One region of the Acetobacterium wieringae genome, then DNA from elsewhere that is predicted to be linked to it. Evidence: riboswitches for the same ligand, from Rfam matches in the RefSeq annotation. Region 1 holds a riboswitch; the other holds the start of a gene.
The links. A riboswitch is a leader RNA that binds a small molecule or an ion and turns the genes downstream of it on or off. The one in region 1 is predicted to bind cobalamin.

Region 1 (7,953 bases):
CTGGGCGCTTCGTTTCTGGTGACGACACTCCTGCTGGCAGCAACTGGTCAGCCTCAGGTACTGATCCCAGCCATTACCCTAGCGCTGCTGGCAACCGTGCTGGAAGCCGCAACCCCGTTGGGGCTCGATAATCTGACTGTGCCTCTGGTCAGTGCCGGAGCCTATTATTTTTTATTTGTCTGATTGGAGGTGCAAAGTGGAAAATTTAACACAGTATAGTCTGGCAGCTCAGACCGGATCGACCCTGGAACACGTGATATATATTTTTTTGTCGCTGGCGGTTTCTGTTTTTGCCTTAAGGCGCAATGCCTTAACCCTATCGGCGGCACTGGGAGCCTTTTTTCTGGCCGTGGCCCTGTATCTGGCTGGCGGGCCGCTGTTTTTTATCCTTTTGATGGTATTTTTTTTCAGCTCCACCTTTTTATCGCATTTCAAAGCCAGCTTGAAAGATCCCATTGAGGTTCGGATGCATGCCAAGTCCGGCCCCCGGGATCTGGTTCAAGTGGGCGCCAATGGTGGGGCCGCACTGATTATGGCGATTCCCTTTGCCTTATCGCAAAACCCCGCCTATCTGGTGGCAGTGGCGGCATCCTTTGCGGCCTGCAATGCCGATACCTGGGCTTCGGAAATCGGGATTCTCAGTAAGAAGGCCCCGGTTTCGTTACTTACCTTAAAACCGGTCAGCCCCGGACTTTCCGGGGGAGTCAGTCCGCTGGGTTTTTTGGCTTCGCTGGGTGGGTCGGCCGTGGTAGCCTTGACCTATGGTCTTTACCAGTTGGCGGCAGGCAACAGTGGGGTGCTTTTATTAATGCAAATCCTGATGATTACCTTTGGCGGGCTGCTGGGATCAGTACTGGATAGCTTTATGGGTGCTGCTTTCCAGGCCAAATATATCAGCCATGAAACCGGTGAGCTGACCGAAAAACCGGTGGATAATAATAAGCCCAATCAGCTTTATAGTGGGCTGGCCTTTGTCAACAATGACTTTGTTAATTTTGCCAGTTCATTGCTGGCCGCCAGCCTGGTACTGTTTTTTGTCCAGCTGCAGTAACGGCCGGGATGGGGCAATCGTTTTGAGGAAAGGAGAAAACGGATGATTAAGCAGGCTTATTTTCAGGGAAAAAACAAAAAACGCCGCTATTTTGAAGGCTGGTATTTTAAATGCATCAGCGCCGATCGCAAACATGCCATTGCCATTATTCCGGGAATGGCCATCGATCCTCAGGGGAACCGGCAGGCTTTTATCCAGGTCATCAATGCTGTCACCGGAAAAACCTGGTATCATCATTTTCCCTATCCCGAGTTCAATGCCAGAACGGATCGGTTTGATGTGGAGATTGAGAATAATAGTTTTAACGCCCAGGGCCTATCGCTGAATGTCGATACGGCGGAAGGCAGTATCAAAGGGCGGTTGACCTTTCACAATAGCCATCCCTTTCCCAAGGGTTTAAAGCACCCGGGGATCATGGGGCCTTTTGGACTAGTGCCCTTTATGGAATGCTACCACGCTATTATTCATTTGTATCATGAAATAAAGGGTGAGATTGATCTGGATGGGGAGTTGATGGATTTTAATGGCGGAGTCGGTTACATTGAAAAAGACTATGGCCGATCCTTTCCTAAGACCTATCTCTGGTTACAGGCCAGCCATTTTGAGGCTGGCGATGCTTCATTTGTCTTTTCACGGGCGAATATTCCTTTTTTAGGGATGGAATTTCCCGGTTTCTTTGCTTACTTCACTGATTTTAGCGGGATTACCCGCCGTTTTGCGACTTATAATTTTTCCCGGTTGGAGAAATGGGAAGTTGATACCACAAAGGGAACCTGCGCTGGGGAACTTGAAGGTCCGAATGGGGCCCTCGCTTTTAAAGCACAGATGGCCAGTGGCGGACGGCTGCGGGCGCCGGTGGACGGACTGATGGATCGCGAGATTGTCGAGAGTATCACGGCTAAGGTTTGGCTGCGTTTAACAAACAATCAGGGCAATATCATCTTTGAGAGCATCAGTAGCGAAGCGGGGATGGAGATTTGTCTGGAGGAAGGGGTTGCAGTGAAGCAAGAATCCGAATAAATAAAACCCATTGTCAGGCAGAATCATTTATTGAAGTTGCCAAAAAGGTGTTTTATTGGGGATTGCAAGTATGATATAATAAGCCAAATTAAATAATCATTTTCAGGTGCCCCTCGGGGAGAATAGGAAAATAAGTGAGAAGCTTATACGGGCCCGCCGCTGTAAATTGGGAATTGCTGTCTGGATGCCACTGTTAAAAAATGGGAAGGCGACAGCGATGAGGATCATGAGTCAGAAGACCTGCCGGAGAATTAGATGATGAGAGATGTGGAAAGTCTACGCTTTGTTGGCGTAGCTTTTTTTTGTTTAAAAAGGATTTAAAGGCTTTGTAAACAGTGACCAGAGAATAAAAAATAAGCGAGGGACGAATTGAAAGCAGTGGTATTGGAAAAACCGGGAGAATTGGTGATAAAAGATAAGGACATGCCTGTCTGTGGTGATGGCGAGATGCTTGTTAAGGTCAGAGCCTGCAATATATGCCGAACTGATTTAAAATGTGCCACCATGGGGCAAAGGGATCTGGTTTACCCTCGGGTATTGGGACATGAAATTGCCGGCGAGATCATTGCCAGAGGCAAAAATGTAAATGGTTATCCGGTAGGTCAACGGGTGTCTATTCATCCGGGGATTTCCTGTGGGGTTTGCGACTATTGTAAAAGTGGTCAGGATAATCTTTGTGATCAGATTAAGATTATGGGCTTTAATTTTGATGGTGGTTTTCAGGAAGTGATCAAAATTGATAAGCAGGCGATCAAATCCAAGATTGTCAATCTGATTCGGAATGATGATCTGGCTTATGAAGAAATATCGTTTATTGAACCACTGGCCTGTTGTGTCAACATTCAGGATCGCCTTCAGTTGAACCGGAAAGCGGCGCTGGTCATTATCGGTGGCGGCCGTTTGGGCCTGCTTAACCTGTTTGTGGCGAAAGCGGAAGGAATCCAAAATGTGATCCTGATCGAAGCCAATGAAGAGCGTCGTGACCGTGGCAAAGCCTTGGGATTTGATGCCGTTTTTAGCGGCGATGAGCCAGATCTGCTCGATCAGTTAAAGAGTTGCAGCAATGGTCATGGAGTCGACGGAGTAATCCCCTGCTGTCCAGGGCCAGAGGCCTTTGATCTGGCCCTGGAAATCCTCAGAAAACAGGGAACGTTCGGTTATTTCAGTGGACTAAGCCGCAATGAAGACTTCCAACTGGACATCAACCGGATTCACTACAAGGAAATTACCGTAGTCGGATCTTATGGCTGCAGTGTTAAGCATAGTCAAAAGGCCAAAACCCTGCTTGAATCAAGAAAAATTGATGTCCGGCCACTTATTTCTCATCGGGTCAAACTGGAAGAACTGGAACGGGGAATGGACTATATTAGAAACAGCGATGGTTATTCAACCATTGTGGTGATGAAGTGATGGCCGTCTGTCAAAGTGAGATCGAAGCAGTAGTGAATTAATAAATAAGAAAGAAAAATTAAAGGAGCAATTAAATGGAAAAAACAATCAGCATGAAAGATTATGGTCAGGTGATTACCCAGCTGATCAATAAGGAAAACCTGTCAAAAGATGATTCCAAAGAAATGTTCATGGAAATATTAAGTGATAAGCAAACAGCCATGCAACAGGGCGCTTTTTTAGCGGCCCTCAGTGCGAAAGGGGCAACCCCGGCAGAAGTGGCCGGAAGTTTTGAAGCGATTTATGAAGTGGATACCTTTAAGGTGGAACCGGTCACTGAGTTTCCGATTGTGGATAACTGCGGCACCGGGATGGATAGTTTTAAAACCTTTAATATCAGCACCGTGGCATCGATTATTGCCGCTGCTGCCGGAATCCCCATGGCTAAACACGGTTCCCGGGCCTTGACCTCGGTCTGTGGTACCATCGATGTGCTGGAAGCCCTGGGTATCGATATGGATTCTAATGTCGATCTGGTTAAAGAAAGCATCGAAAAGGCCGGGATTGGTATTTTTAATGGGATAAGCCCGGAGGTTCATCCGGTAGCTCTGGGGCGGGTTTTATCGCAAATTTCATTTGGCAGTGTGCTGAATATTTCGGCATCGCTGGCAAACCCGGCGCTGCCGCAATATGGGGTCAGAGGGGTCTACTCCAAAGAAATGCTGGATTTTGTGCCCCAGATCATGGCGGAGATCGGTTATAAACGGGCCATTGTGGTTTTTGGCGAGGTTGGCGACCAGGCCATTGATGAGGCTTCAACCCTCGGTACTACCCATATTGCTGAGCTGAAAGAAGATGGTAGTGTGGAAAAATATACATTTAATCCACAAGATATGTTGATAACTCCTGGAATTGTGGATGAAATCCGCACCTTTAATTCGGTTGAAGAATCGGCGCTATGTATTGTCCGATTGTTAAAAGGCAAAGAAACCAAGACCCGGGAAGATATTGTTGCCTTAAATGCCGGACTGATTCTGTATTTACGGGACAAGGCGCCCAGTATTCGGGAAGGTTATGAAATGGCCCTGGAACTGATTCATAATGGGGCGGCCTGGGAAAAACTCAAGACCTGGGTCAACTATCAGAATCGTGATGGTGTTAAGGGCCTGAAGATTTTGTCAGCGCTTGAAAAAAAGGTTCAGGGTTAGGCAGCGTTGATGATTCTTTATGCGTTAAAAGCGGCCGAAGGTTATCTGAAAATGGCTGAAAATGGCGGATTTACCCTGGTTGGCATCAACAAGGCCAGCGTTTATCCGGAGAACGAACTAAATCAATTGATCGCCACAAAAAATGACCTGGGTGATGAACTGACCGAGCTTCGGATTGTCAAGTTGACCCTGGAGGAAACTGATTTTTTTGCTTGAATGGTCGCTAAATCAGTAAAGTTATATTTACGGATTTCGATATCAATGGTATGATAAAAACAGAATAAATGGGTGACACCATAAAATTAAAAGAACCTTTTTCTTCGAAAAAGGTTCTTTTAATTTCTTAAAACGTCTCTAAACGCTAAAGCTCGATGAAGTTATCCAGGGATATCAATTGTGGATAACTTTTAACCAGGTGTCTGTCTGAGGGAGGAAGAATGGCCTTTTTATCCACATTATGCCGGATTTACCGGGATAATGTGGATAAGTTGTGTGAATAAGGTTGGAATGTCGATAAGTTTGGGAAAGAAGGGGGAAAAGGATGCATAAATTTGAAAATTGTCTGGTAGTGGGAATCTCTTCCCGGGCGCTTTTTGATCTGGAGGAAGAAAACCGGATCTTTGATGAAGCAGGGGTGGAAGCCTACACCCAATACCAGATTGAACATGAAAACGATATTTTAAAGCCAGGAACCGGTTTTGCCCTGATTAAGGCACTGCTGAAGCTTAATGAGATCGGTTCGGAAGAGCGAAAAACCGAAATCATCGTGATGTCCCGCAATAATGCCGATAGTAGTCTGCGGATTTTTAATTCGATCAGGCATTACCAATTGGATATCACCCGGGCGGCACTGGTTAGCGGGGCCATGCTGGCGCCCTATCTGGAAGCCTTTAACACCGATCTTTTTCTTTCGGCCAATGAGGAGGATGTTCAGGAGGCCATTAATGCCGGAGTCGCTGCGGGGATTATTTATACCCAACACTTGACCTATGAAGAAATAAAAGAAATCGATCAGATCCGGATCGCCTTTGATGGCGATGCGGTGCTTTTCTCGGATGAGTCTGAGCGGATCTATAAAAGCCAGGGCATTGAGGCCTTTCAGGCTAATGAAACAAAAAATGCCCGTAAGCCTCTGCCCGAAGGGCCTTTTGCCCGGTTTTTAAAAACCCTGTCAGCGATTCAGAAAGAGTTTGATAAAAACCGGGCTCCCATTCGCACGGCCTTGGTGACCGCCAGAAATGCGCCAGCTCACGAGCGGGTGATCCGGACCCTACGGGCCTGGGATGTGCGGATCGATGAAGCCTTTTTCCTCGGCGGCATGAGCAAACAGGAAGTGCTCAAGGCCTTTGGGGCCCATATTTATTTTGATGACCAGGCCATCCACACCGATGCGACGGCGGAATTTGTCCCCTCTGCCCGGGTACCGTATAAGAATAATGAGGAATAGCAATTACTGAGAGCAAAAAGAGTCGGTAACGAATCAATTAGAGGTTAGATCAAAAAAGAACCCTCTAAATAAAGAGGATTCTTTTTTGTGAGAAAGGAGTTCATGAAAAGAAAATCTATGTTAAACCAGAGGATTATTGAGGGATAATCCTCTGGTGAAAACCCGGCAAAAAGATGGTAGCGGTGTATCGTGCAGTCTTAGTTTACCGCCAGTCTGTGGTCGGGTCTTGATTATTTTGTGATAGTTAGGTGAAGATTTAATTAAATTGAAATTAACAATGTGCTGGTATAATTTTAGAAACTGGCCGCCTAGTTATGAACGACCAGGCAGAAACAAAGAAAGAGGGAGCCAATGAAAGACTATCGACCCGATGATTTTGATTTTAATAAAACCCTTGGCGAAATCAGTGCCGGGATCAAAAAACCAAACATTCTAATTTGCGGCGCTACCGGTGCCGGAAAAAGTTCGGTGGTGAATTATGTGTTTAGTGAGAATCTGGCCCAAATTGGCCATGGCGTTCCAGTGACCCGGGGGATTACCCGGTACCAACGGGAGGATGCCGGGGTAGTGCTTTATGACACCGAAGGCTATGAAATCGGAACCGAGAAAATTTCCCAATACCAGGCCAATGTGGAAGGCTGGGTCAATGCGTTTCGCAACGCAGCCATTAACTCAGTAAAAAAAGAAGAGGGCAATCAGGAACTGAATAACCAGATCCACGAGGTCTGGTATTGTATTTCGGCCGGAAATAAACGGGTTACCGATATGGATATCGATGTAATCCAGATGCTTAAAGCTAAGAAGCTACCGGTGGCAGTGGTATTGACTCAAATTGACAGCCTCGATGCCGAAGAACTCGAGGCGATGGAAGCTACCATCAGAGAGCATTGCCAGGTGGATTTTTTCGGACCAGTGCATCCGCTGATCCGGACGTGATTGCCGCCTTGCAGGATTATCTGCAATGGGAGGAACTGATTGGTTGGGCCATTGATCATCTCGATGAGTCCTTGCGGGAAGGGTTTATCAGTGCCCTCAAAGGAAATCTGGCGGCTAAAAAAAGACTGATCAATCACAAGATTATTCCCCTCTATACCAGTGGTGCAGCCGGGGTCGCCTTAACGCCAATCCCTTTTTCGGATGCGGCGCTGCTGGTGCCGATCCAGATTAAGATGTCGCTGCACATCATGAAAACCTATGGACTGGATCAGAAGCTGGGAAATCTATCGTCATTGGTGGGCTCGGTGGTGGTTTCGGAATCCGGCCGGTTATTGGCCCAAACTCTCAGTACCAATCTCTTTAAATTGATTCCCGGGGTCGGAACGGCCATCGGGACCACCGTTAACACGGTAGTAGCCTCCAGCTTTACCGCCGCCATGGGTTATGCTATTTCGGAGATTTGCTTTCGCTGTGCCACCGCAGTGTTTGAAGAAGGCAAAGAAATTGTCTGGGCCGATTATTTCAATGGCGAAAATATTGCGACTTTAATGAACGAATGGTTCAAGGTTTCCCGGCATGGCTAAACGCTGCGAAACTAATGTCCTGATACTCGGAAAAACCGGGGTCGGGAAAACGTCGCTGTGTAATTATATTTTTGGCGCTGAAGTGATGAAAACTGGTGCCGGACGGCCGGTCACCGGGATGGGGATTTTTTGCGAAACGATCCCGTTGAGCCCCGAGCTGGTTCTTCATCTATATGACTCCTGGGGCCTGGAAGCCAATAAATCAGAACGCTGGAAAGCCCTGATTCAGGAGGTGCTGGATCAGCATGATGTCCGGGAAATCAAGGACTGGTTCCACACCATTATTTATTGCCTATCGGCCAAATCTGCCCGGGTGGA
Region 2 (7,953 bases), 1.4 Mb from region 1:
TTAACCTGTTCCTCCTGATTGCGGGCAACCCGGGCCCGGGACATCGCCAGATCGCGGTTCCAGGCGGCTTTACCACGTTTTAAGACATTAGCGGCATTAGCAGCGATCCGGGTGGTTTCGACACCGATACGGACATCGTCTTCATTGGGCAGACCCAGATGTTCGGCTGGAGTCAGATAACAAAGGAAGTCGGCCCCATGCATACCAGCAAAGGCTCCACCGATGGCACCGGATATATTATCATAACCGGGAGCAACATCAGTTGCTAGGAAGCCCAAAATATAATAGGGCACCTCAAAGCAAAGTCGTTTTTGCAGCAACATGGCTGAGGGTATATGGTTTAGGGGCACATGGCCGGGACCTTCCACCATCACCTGAACGCCAGCTGCCAGGGCCCGTTTGGTTAGTTCGCCAGCAACCATCAAGCCACGTAGGTGGGCTTGATCGAGGGAGTCGGCGTTGGCGCCGGGTCGGATGGCATCGCCGATGCTTAAAACTGTATCGGTGGCTTTAAGAATTTCCAGCAACCGGTCAAACTGTTCATAGAGGGGGTTTTCTTTATCATTATGGAACATCCAGCCGGTCAGCAGCGAGCCGCCCCGACTGCAGATATCGGCTACCCGACCGGTTTTTTTCAATATTTTGAGAAGATCCATATTTAAGGCCGAGTGCACAGCCATAAAATCCATCCCGGCCTGGCACTGTTTTTCCACCACTTCAAACAAGTCGTCGGCGGTCATATTGACCATCAAGCCCCGTTTATCAGCCGCTTCTTCTTGGCACGCCTGATACACCGGCACACAGCCAGCGGCGATATTGGAATTACTTAAACTCAAGGTCCGCATCGTATCGATATCGGCACCCATACTTAAATCCATAAAGCCATGGGCACCGGCGGCTTCAATGATTTTGAGCTTTTTGACTTCCATTTCCATGTCATCGCGGTCACCGGAGGTGCCCATCAGACCGTTAACTTTGACGTCCAGTCCGCCGCCGATGCCGCAGATTTTAGAACGGTTGCGCAATTTATTTTTAGGAATGACAATCCGGCCAGCGGCTACTCCCGCCCGGATAAATTCCGGGGTGAAGCCTTCGCTAATCGCCACCATTTCCATTTCTTCGGTAATTTTACCCGCCCGCGCTTTTAACATTTGGGTCATCGTTCGTTCCTCACTTCCTGGTTTTCGTCTCGTAAATACTTGCCGACAATTTTCATGGCACAGAAGTCGCCGCACATGCTGCACTCGGAGGCGAAGTTGGTGCTGCGATCTTTCCAGACTTTTGTGGCAGTTTCGGTATCGATGGCCAGTTCCATCTGTCGGCCCCAGTTGAGTTCCCGCCGGGCGTGGGACATTTCCAGATCCCAGGCAATCGCCGCCGGATGACCTTTGCCGACATCACCGGCATGGGCGGCAATGCGGCTGGCCATCACGCCCAGATAGACATCTTCGGCACTGGGCATACCGATGTGTTCGGCCGGGGTCACATAGCAGAGAAAGTCCGCGCCATAATAGGCGGCAATCGCTCCGCCAATGGCACCAGTGACATGATCCATCCCGGCCCCGGAATCAGTGGGCAGACAACCAAAGACAAAGTAGGGTGCACCACCGCATAATTGTTTTTGTAATTGGACAGTCGTTTGAATCTGATCCAGGGGAACATGACCTGGTCCTTTAACCATCACCTGAACGCCAGCCGCCCAGGCCTTTTTAACCAGGCCGCCGAGGATCACCAATTCATGAACCTGAGCGCCATCCAGCGAATCAGCGATACAGCCGGGACGCATGCCGTCGGCAAAACTCAGGACGACATCATATTTTTTGCAGATTTCCAGAACCCGGTCGTATTGGGTATAAAAAGGATTTTCACACTGGTTATGCACCATCCAGCCGATCAGGTGGGAGCCCCCATAACTGACCAGTGGATCAATCCGGCCTTCATCTTTAGCACGATTGATGACATCCGTGGTGGTGCCGCAGTGCAGGGCTAAAAAGCTGACACCATCAGCGGCATGTTTTTCCATCATCGCAAACATGTCGTCGGCGGTCATATCTAAAGCGGTACCATATTTTTCCTGAGCCATGGCCAGGGTTTGATACAGGGGCAGGGTACCGACTGGCCGATCCACTGTAGCTAAGACTTTTTCACGCATTGCATCGATTGGGCCCCGGACACTTAAGTCCATCAGGGTATCGGCCTTGGCCTTAACGGCCTGGTCAATTTTAGCCATTTCACCGGCGATGGTGTCGTCAACTTCATACATCCCGACGCTGGCTGAGACCTTGGTAAACAGTCCTTTACCGACAGCCACCGGGTTGATATTGGGGCGGGCGCTTTTAAGAATGACGATTTCACCAGTGGCCACTCCCTGACGAATCAGCTCGGGATCGAGCCCTTCTTTTTCAGCTACATAAATCATTTCGGCGGTGATTTCACCCGCCCGTGCTTTTTCCAGAATTGTCATTGTTTCCTCCTGAATGATTGTTGGTATTTTAGCAAATAAAAAAGTCCACAGCAGTTATTATAAAAATAACCGCCATGAACTTTACCTTCGTTCATTCAGGATCGAGTATAGGCAGGTCTCCTGACTTGGGGTTTTAGCGCTACGCCACACCTTCCCATTAAAAAACAGTGGTCTTTGTGGTTTGCTCCGCCCTTACAGTGATGGGTTCGTTCAGGACTCTCACCTGATTCCCTATTCTCCTTATTGCTAAGGCACCATATGCTCGCTTTTCGATTTACTTGTTTTTGATTATACAACCTAAAAAATAAATGTGCAAGAAAAAAATTAAAAAAATGATTTGGACAGTTGAGATAAAAAAAGAATCAAACTATGTTATAATAAATCAAATGAATGAGGGAGGTGAGAGGATGAATCTTGTTTTTATCTGGTTGATTTTGTTTATCGTTTTTCTGGTAGCTGAACTGGTTACAGCTGGGGCGTTGGTTTCAATCTGGTTTTGTGTGGGCTCTTTGGTGGCTTTAGTTGCCGCCTATTTTGGCGCGGCTTTCTGGGTGCAGATGATCGTTTTTTTTGTCGTTTCCATTGGCTTACTATTGGTTACAAAGCCGTTTTTAAAGAAACATCTGGATCCCCAAAAAATGGCGACCAATGCCGATCGGATCCTTAAAAACCGGGGCATTGTTGAAGAAGAAATCAATAACCTCAAAGGTCAGGGGGCGGTCAAAATAGACGGGAAGTCCTGGTCAGCCCGAAATGTCGATGGTGAGGCTGTTATTCCGATTGGTGCTGAAGTGACTGTTGTGGGAATCGAAGGCGTTAAGGCCATGGTTCGGGCGGCTGAGAAAGAAACTATTTCAAAATAAAAGGAGGAAAAAAACATGTATGGACTCATTATTTTAGGTGTCATCTTTATCATTTTTATTGTTGTGATTATTGTCAATGCCAAGATTGTTCCTCAGGCCAATGCCTATGTAGTCGAACGGCTGGGAGCTTATCATTCTACCTGGGAAACCGGTTTTCATATTGCGATACCAATTATTGACCGGATCTCCAAACGAATCAGTTTAAAAGAGCGGGTAGCCGATTTTCCACCACAACCGGTTATCACCAAAGATAACGTCACAATGCAAATTGACACGGTTATATATTTGCAGGTAACCGATCCCAAATTTTATATGTATGGGGTGGATAATCCCATGAAGGCAATTGAAAACTTAACGGCTACGACCCTTCGTAATATCATCGGAGATATGGAGCTTGATGCAACGCTCACCTCCCGAGATGTCATTAATACCAAGATGCGGGTGATTCTCGATGAAGCCACCGATCCCTGGGGGATTAAAATTAATCGGGTCGAGCTTAAAAATATTATGCCACCAGAAGCGATCCAAAATGCGATGGAACGGCAGATGAAGGCCGAGCGGGAACGACGTGAAAAAATTCTTCAGGCCGAAGGGGAAAAAGCCAGCGCTATTCTGGTGGCAGAAGGTGAAAAATCGGCGGCAATTTTGCAGGCAGAAGGGTTGAAAGCGGCCGCTATTTTAAGCGCTGAAGCAGACCGGGAAGCCCAGATCAGACGGGCGGAAGGGGAAGCCGAAGCGATTATCACGGTTCAGGAAGCCGTTGCAAATGGGGTCAAAATGTTAAACGCTGCTGATCCAATCCAGTCGGTGATTGCGCTAAAAAGCCTATCAACCTTTGAAAAGGTAGCCGATGGCAAAGCCACCAAGATCATTATACCATCTGAAATTCAGAGTTTGGCCGGTCTGGCCACATCCCTCAGTGAAATTATGAAGGATCAGACTAAAGTCAGTCAGCAGAGTAATTTATAAACGACCATGAATGGGCAATTGGGAAACGGCAAGCCGTTTTTCGATTGCCCAAATTTTTTAACGAACAATTAAGAAAGAGGGCATATTTTGGAAATTACGAATACGCAACTTATCAAACGTTTTATACCCTATTATCAAAAATATAAATGGATTTTGTTATTGGATCTCTTTTGTGCGACCCTGACCACGGCCTGCGATCTGGTGTTGCCGCTGATCGTGCGGTTTATTACCAATGCCGCAATTAATGATTTGGCCAGTCTGACAGTGGAAACAATTCTAAAACTGGGACTGTTATATCTGATGCTGCGACTGATCGACGCAGTGGCTAATTATTTTATGGCCGATGTCGGTCATGTGATGGGGGCTCAGATCGAAACCGATATGCGCCGGGATCTTTTTTCGCATCTTCAGAAGCTGTCTTTTTCGTTTTACAGCGATACAAAAATCGGTCAGCTGATGTCCCGAATGACCTCGGATCTTTTCGATGTCACCGAGTTTGCGCATCATTGTCCCGAGGAATTTTTTATTGCCGGTCTGAAAATTGGAGTATCCTTTGGGATATTGGCCAGCGTTAATATCTGGCTGACGCTGATTATTTTTGCCGCATTACCGGTGATGCTTTTGACCACCACCTATTTTCGTAAGCGAATGCGCCGGGAAATGATGCGGTCGCGGGTTAAGACCGGGGACATCAACGCCCAGGTGGAAGACAATTTACTGGGAATTCGGGTGGTGAAGTCCTTTGCCAATGAAAGCATTGAAGAGCTGAAGTTTGAGGCGGGGAACAGTCAGTTTCTGGAAGTTAAACGAAAAACGTATCGTTATTTTGCAGGTTTCCAGACCACCACCCGGCTTTTTGACGGACTGATGTACCTGCTGGTAATGGTCTGCGGCGGGATCTTTATGATCAATGGTGCTATCAATCCTGGAGACTATGTGGCATATCTGCTGTATGTGACCACCTTGCTCACATCGATCCGCCGGATTGTCGAGTTTGCCGAACAGTTTCAACGAGGCATGACCGGGTTTGAACGCTTTATCGAAATTCTCGATCAACCGACCGAATATGAAAATCAGGCCAATGAGGTGGAACTGACTGACGTAGTGGGTGATGTCCGTTTTGAAGATGTCAGCTTTCAATACAACGATGGTGGTGATGCGGTGCTGTCTCATATCGATGTTGAGGTGAAGGCAGGGCAGAATATTGCCATTGTCGGACCGTCCGGCAGCGGAAAAACGACCATGTGTCATCTGATTCCGCGCTTCTACACTGTGAGCTCCGGCCGGATTTTGATTGATGGTCAGGATATTCAGGGTCTGACTCTCCATTCGCTGCGAACTCAGGTGGGGGTTGTTCAGCAGGATGTTTATCTTTTTTCGGGGACGGTCTATGAGAACATCAGCTATGGTCGGAATGATGCCGACCGGGACAGCGTAATTCAGGCAGCCAAACACGCCGGGGCCCATTCGTTTATTGAGAAGCTGCCCCAGGGTTATGATACCTATATCGGCGAACGGGGGATCAAACTTTCAGGCGGTCAGAAGCAGCGAATCAGTATTGCCCGGGTATTCTTAAAAAATCCACCGATTCTGATTCTTGATGAAGCCACCTCGGCTTTGGATAATGAAAGCGAACGGATTGTTCAGGAATCCCTAAAAGAGCTGACTCGGGGTCGAACGACCTTTACCATTGCTCATCGGCTGACCACCATCAAAAATGCCGACTCGATCTTGGTTCTTACCGAAGATGGGATTGTCGAAAAAGGCTCTCATGAGGAACTGCTCCGGGAAGAAGGGGTCTACTACGATCTCTACCAGATGTACCGGGAGCTGGATGAATTAAACGAAGAGTTTTAGCCGTTCATATTGCCGCAGTTGTAGCCAGCCAGGTCCAGGGTGATGGATTTGATGCCGAGGTTTTTCAGGGTGTCGATCAGGGCCAGGCGGTTGTCGATGATAACGGTAAAATCGTCAGGGTCGCATTCGATTTTAGCGGTATCGCCCAGCAGTCGCAGCCGGTATTGGTTTAAGCCCAGGGATTTGAGAAAATCCTCCCCGGCTTCTATAGCCGCCAGAGCGGCCGGAGTAATCGGCGTGTTGGTAGGAATCCGGGTGGCCAGGCAGGCCATCGCCGGTTTGGTGGCTGTTGGTAAGCCGTAATAGGCCGAGAGATCCCGGATATCCTGCTTGGTCAGTCCAGACTCTTTTAATGGGCTAAAAACCCCCAACTCACCCAAGGCTTTAATCCCGGGTCGATAGTCCTTCATATCATCAAGATTGGAGCCGTCCAGAATTACCTCGTAGCCATTGGCCAGAGCAGCATCTTTGATCTGGGTAAAAATAAATTTTTTGCAATGATAACAGCGATCAGTTGGGTTTTTGACAAAATTTTCCAATGCAAAGACATCGGCTTCAAGCACTAAGGGGATTGCTCCGATGGCTTTGGCCAGCGCTTGGGCTTCGGCAAATTCCGATCTGGGCAGCATCGCACCGTTAACGGTAATGGGCAATACAGCATCTCCCAGTACAGAAACTGCTACCTGCAGCAACAGGGTACTGTCGACACCGCCGGAAAAGGCAATACTGACTTTGGGGAAACGTTTGATATTATCTTTCAAAACAACCAGTTTTTCGGCAAGAACCGGGGTTAGGATGGTATTTATTTCCATGGCATCTCCTTGTATGTATCAATTTGAATTCTTTGATTCGGATAATGGCTATATTATAACTCCTTAAGAGGGTTCCCCGCCAGTAAATATTTTGTTATAATGTTTACATTAAGTAAGTAATTGCGTAATTTATAAACATTGAAAAAGATTTACTTTGATGTCGGCTTTCGCAAACCGTCCGCGAAGCAAATTGCTATTACCAGGTTTACATTAAAAAGTAGGGGGAATATGGAATGTCCGTAAAAAAAGCTATCTCACTGGGGGTGGGAATTGGAGTTTTGTTTATCATTGTGCTAATTATATATGGAGTAACCCATACATTTAATCAGACCAAAAGGGAGGATCATCTGGTCAAAGGGGTGGATCTGTCTGCTTACCAGGGCGATATTGATTGGGAACTACTGGCTGATCAGAATATTGATTTCGCCTTCATCAAAGCCACAGAGGGTAATGATTATGTGGACACGAAATTTAAAACGAACTGGGAAGCGAGTCAGAAAACAGCCCTTAAGGTCGGCGCATATCACTTTTTAAATTATGACACGACGGGTAAAGCGCAAGCGCAGAACTTTATTGCCAATGTACCGGTTTCTGATCAGAACCTGCCACCGGTAGTTGATCTGGAATTGTATGGAATTTATGAAGACAATGCCTTACCCAAGGAACAGGTTAAGGTTATCCTTGATGAATTTCTAAAGGAACTGGAAAATCATTATGGGGTAAAACCAATAATTTATACCACCCAGCGCATTTTTAAAATGTATATTGGAACCGACTATAAAGATTATCAAATCTGGATCGTCGATCTGGATAATGCCTGGCCTGAAACGTTGCCAAACGGCGAAACCTTTACCTTCTGGCAATATAGTCACCGGGGTATGATGGACGGCTATGATGGTGATGAAACGTTTATTGATATGAACCTTTACAACGGCACTTACGCTGAATTTATTGAAGAATTCTTCTGACAATCTGAAAAAGCTGCCAA

Region 2: linked by a shared signal. The riboswitch ahead of thiC (phosphomethylpyrimidine synthase ThiC) and the one ahead of CHL1_RS00770 (alcohol dehydrogenase catalytic domain-containing protein) in region 1 are both predicted to bind cobalamin.

The regions. Positions count from the first base shown of each region.
Region 1 covers NZ_CP097897.1:151,529-159,481, forward strand. Annotated here, with positions in the region: gene CHL1_RS00755 (diacylglycerol/polyprenol kinase family protein) at 1-183, shown strand, start outside; gene CHL1_RS00760 (DUF92 domain-containing protein) at 197-1,051, shown strand; gene CHL1_RS00765 (tocopherol cyclase family protein) at 1,094-2,071, shown strand; cobalamin riboswitch at 2,159-2,333, shown strand; gene CHL1_RS00770 (alcohol dehydrogenase catalytic domain-containing protein) at 2,450-3,481, shown strand; gene trpD (anthranilate phosphoribosyltransferase) at 3,556-4,668, shown strand; gene CHL1_RS00780 (hypothetical protein) at 4,678-4,884, shown strand; gene CHL1_RS00785 (5'-nucleotidase) at 5,210-6,115, shown strand; gene CHL1_RS00790 (GTPase family protein) at 6,467-7,051, shown strand; gene CHL1_RS00795 (YcjF family protein) at 7,003-7,635, shown strand; gene CHL1_RS00800 (GTPase family protein) at 7,628-7,953, shown strand, end outside.
Region 2 covers NZ_CP097897.1:2,468,242-2,476,194, reverse strand. Annotated here, with positions in the region: gene bzaB (B12 lower ligand biosynthesis ThiC-like protein BzaB) at 1-1,160, opposite strand, end outside; gene thiC (phosphomethylpyrimidine synthase ThiC) at 1,157-2,464, opposite strand; cobalamin riboswitch at 2,558-2,739, opposite strand; gene CHL1_RS12020 (NfeD family protein) at 2,872-3,327, shown strand; gene CHL1_RS12015 (SPFH domain-containing protein) at 3,343-4,296, shown strand; gene CHL1_RS12010 (ABC transporter ATP-binding protein) at 4,390-6,153, shown strand; gene larE (ATP-dependent sacrificial sulfur transferase LarE) at 6,150-6,965, opposite strand; gene CHL1_RS12000 (glycoside hydrolase family 25 protein) at 7,199-7,933, shown strand.